Regions from separate parts of the Streptomyces sp. NPDC001137 genome, predicted to be linked through region 1. Evidence: riboswitches for the same ligand, from Rfam matches in the RefSeq annotation. Region 1 holds a riboswitch; the other holds the start of a gene.
What was found. A riboswitch is a leader RNA that binds a small molecule or an ion and turns the genes downstream of it on or off. The one in region 1 is predicted to bind S-adenosylmethionine.
Positions count from the first base shown of each region.

Region 2: another riboswitch for S-adenosylmethionine. It lies ahead of ABT254_RS16995 (aminotransferase class V-fold PLP-dependent enzyme); the one in region 1 lies ahead of thrC (threonine synthase).

Region 1 covers NZ_JBEPBA010000026.1:146,856-151,954, forward strand. The annotation lists gene ABT254_RS37790 (alpha,alpha-trehalose-phosphate synthase (UDP-forming)) at 1-651, opposite strand, end outside; gene ABT254_RS37795 (glucosyl-3-phosphoglycerate synthase) at 747-1,691, opposite strand; SAM riboswitch class I at 1,853-2,009, shown strand; gene thrC (threonine synthase) at 2,028-3,314, shown strand; gene ABT254_RS37805 (MoaD/ThiS family protein) at 3,434-3,709, shown strand; gene ABT254_RS37810 (cold-shock protein) at 4,161-4,367, shown strand; gene groL (chaperonin GroEL) at 4,753-5,099, shown strand, end outside.
Region 2 covers NZ_JBEPBA010000007.1:322,998-328,096, reverse strand. The annotation lists gene qcrB (cytochrome bc1 complex cytochrome b subunit) at 1-1,060, shown strand, start outside; gene trpD (anthranilate phosphoribosyltransferase) at 1,194-2,258, shown strand; SAM riboswitch class IV at 2,330-2,446, shown strand; gene ABT254_RS16995 (aminotransferase class V-fold PLP-dependent enzyme) at 2,610-3,971, shown strand; gene ABT254_RS16990 (Lrp/AsnC family transcriptional regulator) at 4,089-4,370, opposite strand; gene ABT254_RS16985 (rhomboid family intramembrane serine protease) at 4,367-5,099, opposite strand, start outside.

The sequences.
Region 1 (5,099 bases):
CGCGGTGAACGCGTCCGCCCAGCGCCGGGTCAGAAAGCCCAGCCGGTCGGCGCCCAGCATGCCGTGCAGCAGCTGCTCGGCGATGTCGTCCGGCAGCATCCGGAAGTAGTCCACCGGCGCCCACGGAGTGTGCGAGAAGTGCCCGATCCTGAGGTCCGGCCGCAACTCCCGCAGCATCCCCGGCACCAGACACAGGTGATAGTCCTGCACCAGCACCGCCGCGCCCTCGGCCGCCTCCTGGGCGAGCGCCTCGGCGAAGGCGCGGTTGTAGGTCTCGTACGAGGCCCACTGCCGCCGGAACTCCGCGTCGAAGACCGGCTCGAGCGGGGTCTGGTACAGCATGTGGTGCACGAACCACAGCACCGAGTTCGCGATGCCGTTGTACGCGTCGGCGTGCACACCGGCCGGGATGTCCAGCATCCGCACACCGTCCTCGCCGACCCCGCGCCGTACCGCCTCGCGGTCGCCGTCGGACAGCGCCGAACACACCCACAGGGCGTCCGCGTCGGGCCCGATCGCGGACAGGCCGGAGACCAGCCCGCCGCCACCGCGCCTGGCGGCCAGCGAGCCGTCCTCCTGCACTTCGTACGAGACCGGGCCGCGGTTGGACGCGACCAGCACCTGATGACCAGCGGAGTGCGTGGAAGCCATACGCCTCAACCTAGCCCGGCCCGGAAACGCTCAAACGTACGGCTGGGCTCTGCGGGTGGACCGTATACACCGCCCGCACCGCGTAACGCGCAGCCTCAGGCGACCTTGCGCGACGCGTACTCCGCGATCTCCACCATCGGCGGCCGCTCCTCCGTGTCCACGGAGTAGGTGCGCGGCTCGAAGCCGTCCTCGCCCCGTTCGAACTGGGTGAGGGAGGGACGGATGAGATGGCCGCGGGCCAGCCGCAGCTGTGCCGTGCGGTAGATCGCGGCGGACATCCGGCCCAGCGCCTGCCCGTCCTGGTGGCGGTGCTTGCGCACCCCGACGTCCACCTGGGCGAGTGCGTCGAGGCCCACCAGGTGCAGGGCGTCGACCAGCATGCCCAGCTCGACGCCGTACCCGACGGGGAACGGCAGCTGTTCCAGCAGGCTGCGCCGGGCCGCGTACTCGCCGCCGAGCGGCTGCACGAAGCCCGCCAGCTGCGGCCAGTGCATGTTCAGCAGGGGGCGCGCCATCAGCTCGGTGACCCGGCCGCCCTGGCCCTGCGCGCCGGCCAGCGGACGGTCGTACATGCCCTTGACGAGGTCGACCCCCGGGTCGGTGAGCAGCGGGCCGACGATCCCGGAGACGAAGTCGGAGGAGAACTCCTTCAGGTCGGCGTCGATGAAGCAGACGATGTCCCCGCTCGTGACCAGGAGCGAGCGCCACAGCACCTCGCCCTTGCCGGGGACGGTCGGGATGCGGGGCAGGATGTCGTCGCGGTGGACGACCCTGGCCCCGGCCGCCGCGGCGACCTCGGACGTACGGTCGGTGGATCCGGAGTCGACGACGACGATCTCGTCGACCAGCGGGACCTGCTGCATGAGGTCGTGACGGATGATCGCGACGATGTCGCCGACCGTCTCCTCCTCGTTGAGCGCGGGCAGCACGACACTGACCGACTGGCCCGTGCGCTGCTTTGCGGCCAGGATCTTGTGCAGCGGGCGATCGGTCAGCGACCAGGAGCGGGTGGTCAGCCAGCGCTCGACTTCTTCCAGCACGTAGGCGGCTCCTCTGCGTTCTCTCGGCGATACCGGATCATCAGATGATCCATCTCGCGGTTCGGACGGCTATCTCAACTGTCCTGGCCTTCGGTTACAGTCTTGAACAACGCTGGTGACCATCGCATGTCGGGGGTCGCCCGGCGTTTACAACCGCATACCGCTCATCCAGAGGGGCAGAGGGATACGGCCCGATGAAGCCCCGGCAACCCTCCAGCCGGTCTCGTACCGATCGATGCTGATCGTTCCGCGAGGCTCCCGGCTAGGGAAGGTGCCAAATCCGTCTCACGGCGAGATGCGTCGTGAGGAAGATGAGGAGAAAGGGCCTCGCCTCACATGGCTGCGCAGACTGTTGCAAGCACCACCGACTCCACGACCGTCGACCTCGGTCCCGCCGCGGCGCTCTCCTGCCGCGAGTGCGGTCACCAGGTGCCCCTCGGCCCGGTCTTCGCCTGCGAGGAGTGTTTCGGCCCGCTCGAGATCGCGTACGACTTCTCGGCCTACGACACCGAGGAGCTCCGCAAGCAGATCGAGGCGGGTCCCGCGAACATCTGGCGTTACGCGCCCCTGCTGCCCGTCCCGGCGGACGTGGCCGACAAGCCCAACATCAACCCCGGTTGGACCAAGCTGGTCAAGGCCGACAACCTCGCCCGCGAGCTGGGCGTGACCGGGGGTCTGTACGTCAAGGACGACTCCGGCAACCCGACGCACTCCTTCAAGGACCGGGTCGTCGCCCAGGCCATCGAGGCCGCCCGCGCCTTCAACTTCACCACCCTGTCCTGCTCGTCGACCGGCAACCTGGCCGGTGCGGTGGGTGCCGCGGCCGCCCGCGCCGGCTTCCGGTCCTGCGTGTTCATCCCGCACGACCTGGAGCAGGGCAAGGTCGTCATGGCCGCGGTCTACGGCGGCGAGCTCGTCGGCATCGACGGCAACTACGACGACGTGAACCGTTTCTGCTCCGAGCTGATCGGCGACCCGGCCGGCGAGGGCTGGGGCTTCGTCAACGTCAACCTGCGGCCGTACTACGCCGAGGGCTCCAAGACCCTGGCGTACGAGATCTGCGAGCAGCTCGGCTGGCGGCTGCCGGACCAGCTGGTCGTGCCGATCGCCTCCGGCTCTCAGCTCACGAAGATCGACAAGGGGCTGCAGGAGCTGATCAAGCTGGGGCTCGTCGAGGACAAGCCGTACAAGATCTTCGGGGCGCAGGCGGAAGGGTGCAGCCCTGTCTCCGTCGCGTACAAGGCCGGGCACGACGTGGTGCGGCCGCAGAAGCCGAACACGATCGCCAAGTCGCTGGCCATCGGCAACCCGGCGGATGGTCCTTATGTTCTCGACATTGCCCGGCGTACCGGTGGGGCGGTGGAGGACGTGAACGACGAGCAGATCGTGGATGCGATTCGGCTGCTCGCCAAGACCGAGGGGATCTTCGCGGAGACCGCCGGTGGGGTGACCGTGGGTGTGACCCGCAAGTTGATCGAGAACGGTGTTCTCGACCCCGCCCTCACGACCGTCGTGCTGAACACGGGTGATGGCCTCAAGACCCTCGACGCGGTGGCCGGTACGGGGCTCACCGCGACGATTCGCCCGAGCCTTGAGTCGTTCCGTGAGGCGGGGCTCGCCTAGCAGGTAGTTGTTCGTCTGCGGGCCGGTGGGGGCTGGTCGCGCCCCGCGGCGGAGCCGCAAATCGACACGGCCCCGCGCCCCCAAAGACAAAGGCCCGTTTCCCTGACCGGAGGTTCATCGTGAGCGTCAACGTCCGCATCCCCACCATTCTCCGCACCTACACCGGCGGGCAGGCCGAGGTCACCGCCGAAGGCGGCACCCTCGGCGAGGTCATCGCCGATCTCGAGAAGAACCACACCGGGATCGCCGCTCGCGTTCTCGACGACCAGGGGAAGCTGCGCCGCTTCGTCAACGTGTACGTGAACGACGACGACGTGCGGTTCGAGCAGGGGCTGGAGACGGCGACTCCGGACGGGGCGGGCGTCTCGATCATTCCGGCCGTGGCCGGAGGCTGAGCGAAACAGGTCGGACGACCGATTATTACCGTCGGTAACGCTGATTACCGAGAGTTCATCGAATTGCCCCCTCCGTGAGAGAAGCGGAGGGGGCAATTCTGCATGGTTGAGCACGGTACAGTTGGGGAACCTGCACGACTCCGCTTGCCGCATGCATATGAGTTCCTGCTTCTCGGGCAGCGAGAAGTAGCCAAAGTGTGCAGGTTTTTTGCGCCTTATGCTCCATTTATGGGGCCCGACTTGCCCTGAATTCAGGCGAATTCTCCGTAAATTCCCGACCGGTCGTGCCCGGAATTCTCGTCCGATTGACCTGTTGCAGACGGCAGTTGGACAGATACATTCAGCCGCGGTCGACGCGTTCCGGCGCACGCCCCCAACCGTGGGGGGTGAGGTCTGACCCGGATCCGCGAAGTGTGGATCTGTGCAAGGGCCAGTAATAGGGGAGTTAGGCATGGCTCAGGGCACCGTCAAGTGGTTCAACGCGGAGAAGGGGTACGGCTTCATCGCGGTCGACGGTGGTGCGGATGTTTTCGTCCACTACAGTGCGATTCAGATGGACGGCTACCGCACCCTGGAAGAGGGTCAGCGGGTCGATTTCGAGATCTCGCAGGGCCAGAAGGGGCCGCAGGCGGACATGGTCCGTCTGGCGGCCGGCTGAAGCACGCGCCGGGTTAACTGCAGCGACGTTCTTCTGTTCTTGATCGAAGGGTCCGCACCTCACGGGGCGGGCCCTTCGGCATGTCCGGGGGCCTGGGTCGGTCCCGGGCGGGTGTCGCCCAGTACCCGGGAGCCGCTTGCGCCCGCCCGTCGCCCGACCACCACCCCTCAACGAGCACTCGCTGCGCGAGCGCGCCTTGCACTCTCATGGGTCGAGTGCTAATCATTGGCGTTAGCACTCTGAAGGTGAGAGTGACAATGAAGGACCGGGTCGGTGAGGCCCGCAGGCCGGGTGGGGAAGGAACCCACGAGGTGTGCGAGCCGTCCGTCGCGGGCGCGGGCGCGGTCCGAAGGAATCACCCCCAGTCCTGGAGGGACCACTTCACATGGCCAAGATCATCGCGTTCGACGAGGAGGCGCGGCGCGGCCTCGAGCGCGGCATGAACCAGCTCGCGGACGCCGTGAAGGTGACGCTCGGCCCCAAGGGCCGCAACGTCGTCCTCGAGAAGAAGTGGGGCGCCCCCACGATCACCAACGATGGTGTCTCCATCGCCAAGGAGATCGAACTCGAGGACCCGTACGAGAAGATCGGCGCCGAGCTGGTCAAGGAAGTCGCCAAGAAGACGGACGACGTCGCCGGTGACGGTACGACCACCGCGACCGTGCTCGCCCAGGCCCTGGTCAAGGAGGGCCTGCGCAACGTAGCCGCCGGCGCCAACCCGATGGCCCTCAA
Region 2 (5,099 bases), on a different contig from region 1:
CGGCACGTACCTGTCGATGTTCCTCTTCGGCGGCGAGTTCCCGGGCGGCGACTTCGTGGCCCGGTTCTACTCGGTCCACATCCTGCTGCTGCCGGGCATCATGCTCGGCCTGATGGTGGGCCACCTGATCCTGGTCTTCTACCACAAGCACACGCAGTTCGCGGGCCCCGGAAAGACGAACAACAACGTCGTCGGCATGCCGCTGCTGCCGGTGTACATGGCGAAGGCCGGCGGCTTCTTCTTCCTGGTCTTCGGCGTCATCACGGCCATCGCGGCGATCGCCTCGATCAACCCGATCTGGGCCATGGGCCCCTACCGTCCGGACCAGGTGTCCACCGGCGCCCAGCCCGACTGGTACATGGGCTTCTCCGAGGGCCTGATCCGTGTGATGCCGGGCTGGGAGATCAACCTCTGGGGCCACACGCTCGTCCTGGGCGTGTTCATCCCGCTGGTGGTCTTCCCGCTGGTCCTGGTCGCGATCGCGGTCTACCCGTTCATCGAGTCCTGGGTCACCGGCGACCGGCGCGAGCACCACATCCTGGACCGTCCGCGCAACGCCCCGACGCGTACCGCGTTCGGTGCCGCGTGGGTCTCCTGGTACTTCGTGCTGATGATCGGTGGCGGCAACGACCTGTGGGCCACGCACTTCCACCTGTCGATCAACGCGATCACCTGGTTCGTGCGCGTCAGCTTCTTCGTCGTGCCGGTGCTCACGTTCATCGCCACCAAGCGGATCTGCCTCGGCCTCCAGCGCCGCGACAAGGACAAGGTGCTGCACGGCCGCGAGTCGGGCATCATCAAGCGCCTGCCGCACGGTGAGTTCATCGAGGTGCACGAGCCGCTCAGCCAGGACGCCCTGCACACCCTCACGGCGCACGAGCAGTACAAGCCGGCCCAGATCGGCCCGACGGTCGACGAGAACGGCGTCGAGCGCAAGGTCAAGGGCTCCGAGCGACTGCGCGCCAAGCTCAGCGAGGCGTACTACGGCGAGGAGTCCCAGATTCCGAAGCCGACCGTCGAGGAGTACAGGGAGATCACGAGCGGCCACGGCCACCACTGATCGCTGCGGCTCGCCACGCCACGGCAGAAGGGCCCCCGTCCGGTCTTCGGACGGGGGCCCTTTTCCATGCCCTGAGCTGGATAGGGTGGCCTCACACTCGTTCTCTTCCACTACGACGACCAGGAGCGGCCTTATGAGCGCTGTGACCCCCGCTGGAGGCGACACCGCGGCGGGCCGTTCCTGGCCCCTGCTGCTGAACGGCCTGCTGGACGGCCACGACCTCAGCGCCGACGACACCGCCTGGGCGATGGACCTGATCATGCGCGGTGAGGCGACCGACGCCCAGATCGCCGGGTTCGCGGTGGCGCTGCGCGCGAAGGGCGAGACCGTCGAGGAGATCACCGGGCTCGTCCGGACGATGTACGAGCACGCGAACGTGATCGAGGTGCCGGGGCGGACCGTCGACATCGTCGGAACGGGCGGTGACGGCGCGAAGACGGTGAACATCTCCACCATGTCGGCGATCGTCATCGCGGGCACGGGCGCGAAGGTCGTCAAGCACGGCAACCGGGCCGCCTCCTCGGCCTCCGGCGCCTCGGACGTGCTGGAGAAGCTGGGCGTCAATCTGGAACTGACGCCGAAGCGGGTGGCGGAGGTCGCGGAGGAAGCCGGCATCACCTTCTGCTTCGCCATCAAGTTCCACCCGGCGCTGCGTCATGTGGCCGCCGCCCGAGGGCAGTTGGGCATCCGGACGACCTTCAACGCCCTCGGTCCGCTGACCAACCCGGCGAAGGTGAGGGCACAGGCGGTCGGTGTCGCCGACCCGCGCCTGGCGCCGCTCATCGCCGGCGTCCTCGCCGAGCGCGGCAACTCCTCCCTCGTCTTCCGCGGCGACGACGGCTTCGACGAGCTGACGACGACGGCCACCTCACGCGTCTGGGTCGTCCGCGAGGGCAAGGTCACCGAGGAGACCTTCGACCCCCGTGACGTCGGTCTCGAACTGGTCCCGGTTCAGGCCCTGCGCGGCGGCGACCCGTCGTACAACGCGGAGGTCGCCCGCAGGCTCCTCGACGGCGAGAAGGGCCCCGTACGGGATGCCGTACTCCTGAACTCGGCGGCGGCCCTCGTGGCCCTCGACCCGGGTCCCGGGACGCTGGCCGAGCAGATCCGGGCCGGCATGGACAAGGCGGCGGAGTCGATCGACTCCGGCGCGGCCAAGCGGGCGCTGGAGCGCTGGGTGGCTGTCAGCAACGCCTAGCAGAGGACCGCGGTCCCGCAATCCGGACAGGAGTTGCGGGACCGCGATCACTTCACGTACGTTCCTGTCCAGGTCATGAGTGACAGTCATGAGGCCCCGGCCGACTGTCCGGCAACCCTCCGTCCGTGGCGGGGTGCCCCGGGTGAAGACCAGGCCGTAGGCAGCGAGGTCTACGGCAAGCGCGGACCCCTCGAGCAACCAGGGGTCCTGGTCGTCGAGGAGCCTTCCGTGAGCAAGCGAATGCGATAGGGCCGCAGAGCCCCGCCTCCGCATCCCCTTTTCCCCTCACGCCCCTGCTTGAGCCATGCCGCTCGCGGGGCGAATTCCACCTGCTTACACGGGAGTTCCGCCATGTCTGTCTCCACCGCTGCCGCCGCCACCTCCGTCTGTGCCCCGCTGCCCGTTCTGGGCCGGGATGTCACCGTCCCGCTCGTCACGGGCGGCGAAGTCACCTATGCGGCACTCGACTACGCGGCCAGCGCCCCGGCCCTCCAGCGGGTGTGGGACGACGTCGCGGCCTACGCCCCCTACTACGGCAGCGTCCACCGCGGCGCCGGCTACCTCTCGCAGCTCTCCACCGACCTGTTCGAGAACGCCCGCAGGACGGTCGCCGAGTTCCTCGACTGCCGCGCCGACGACCAGCTGATCTTCACCCGCTCGACCACGGACTCCCTCAATCTGCTGGCGCGGGCCCTTCCGGCCGACTGCCAGGTCTTCGTCTTCGAGACCGAGCACCACGCCAGCCTGCTGCCCTGGAAGGACGCCCGGGTCACCTACCTCAACGCCCCGCGCACCCCGCGGCAGGCCGTCGAGACCCTGGAGCGCGCCCTCGCCGACCGAGACCCCTACGGTCCCGCCCTGGTCTGCGTCACCGGTGCCTCCAACGTCACCGGCGAGCTGTGGCCGGTGCGCGAGCTGGCGACCGCGGCCCACGCGCACGGCGCCCGTACCGTCCTGGACGCCGCCCAGCTCGCCCCGCACCACCCCGTCTCCGTGCAGGACCTCGACGTCGACTGGGTCGCCTTCTCCGGCCACAAGCTGTACGCGCCCTTCGGCTCCGGCGTACTGGCCGGCCGCGCGGACTGGCTCCAGGCCGCCGACCCCTACCTCGCGGGCGGCGGCGCCAGCCGCAAGGTCACCCGGCGCGAGGACGGCGGCGTCGACGTGGAGTGGCACGACAGCGCCGCCCGCCACGAGGCCGGCTCCCCGAACGTGATCGGCGCCTACTCCATCGCCTCCGCCTGCAAGGCGCTCACCGAGGCCGGCTTCGACACCCTGGTCGCCCGCGAGCAGCACCTGATCGAGAAGGTCCGCGCGGGCCTGGCAGAGGTCCCGCAGGTCAAGGTGCTGTCCCTGTTCGGCGACGACGCGCCCCGGGTCGGCGTGCTCTCCTTCGTCGTCGAGGGCTGGAACAGCTCGCACTTCGCCGCCGCGCTCTCCGCCGAGTACGGCATCGGCGTCCGCGACGGCCTCTTCTGCGCCCACCCGCTGGTGCGCACCCTCCTCGGCACCGACCCCCAGACCCAGGGCGAGTGCGGCGCCCCCGAGGCCGCCCCCGGCGAGAAGTCCCTCAACGCCATCCGAGTCAGCTTCGGCGCCGGCACCCCCGACGAACACGTCGAGCGCTTCGTCACCGCCGTCAAGGAGCTGGTGACGGACGGCGCGAAGTGGCAGTACCGCACAGAGGACGGCCGCTGCGTCCCGGCGGTGTGATCCAGCCCCCTCAGGGGCAGCGGCTTTTCGTTTTCAGGGGCGCGGGGAACTGCGCGACCAGCCACAACGGACTGGCAGTCGCACACGAACCGCGCCCCGCAGACGCCTAGGCGTCGATCACGAATCCAACCCGATGGCAAACGCGGCCTCAAGGTCATGCTGCGAGTACGTACGAAACGCGACGTGCGTATCGGTGGCCTCGACGCCAGGGATCTTGCTGATGCTGCCAGGGATCACATCGGCAAGATCCTCATGCTGCTTCACCCGAACCATCGCGATCAGGTCATACGTCCCGGTCACGGAGAAAACTTCACTCACGCTCTCCAGCGAAGCGATCCGCTCCGCGATCTCGGGGATCCGGTCCACGCTGGTCTTGATGAGGACGATCGCGGTGATCACGGCTGGTTCTCTCCCTCGGGGGCCGGAGCTGGGGTGGACCTCACTCTAGTGGTACGGCCGAACCGCACCCAGGCGTAGACGAAGCCCAGGCCGAAGCCCACCAGGTGGGCCAGATAGGCCACCCCCGGTCCCGTCGCCGCACGCCCGGCCGCCAGCCACTGCAGGGCCGCCCAGAAGGGCAGCACGACCCAGGCGGGGAAGCGCAGCGGCAGGAAGAACAGGAACGGCAGAAGACTGGTCACCCGTGCCCCGGGGAACAGGTACAGAAACGCGCCCAGGACCGCTGAGATCGCCCCGGACGCGCCGACCAGGGACTGCTGGGACGTGGAATTCGCCGCCGCGTACCCCAGCAGGGCGAGGTAGCCGCAGCCGACGTAGAAGAGCGTGAACTGGACGCGGCCCATCCGTTCCTCGGTCATCGCCCCGAAGACGTAGAGGAAGAGCATGTTGCCGAGCAGGTGCACCCAGCTGCCGTGCACGAACAGGGCCGTGGCGGGGGTCAGGGCGGCCCTGGGGGAACCCTGGAACAGCTCGGCCGGGACGACGCCCCAGTGGTGGAAATAGGCGCGCTGGGCGGCGAGCAGCGCGTCGCCGGAACCGTAGGCCGGATTGAGGCCGGCCGCCGGGCCGGTCACGAAGAGCAGACAGCACAGGGTGATCAGCGTGTACGTGATGGGCGCCGAGGGGCGCCGGATCGCTCTGCCGAGGGTCGCGCTCCACTTGCCGATC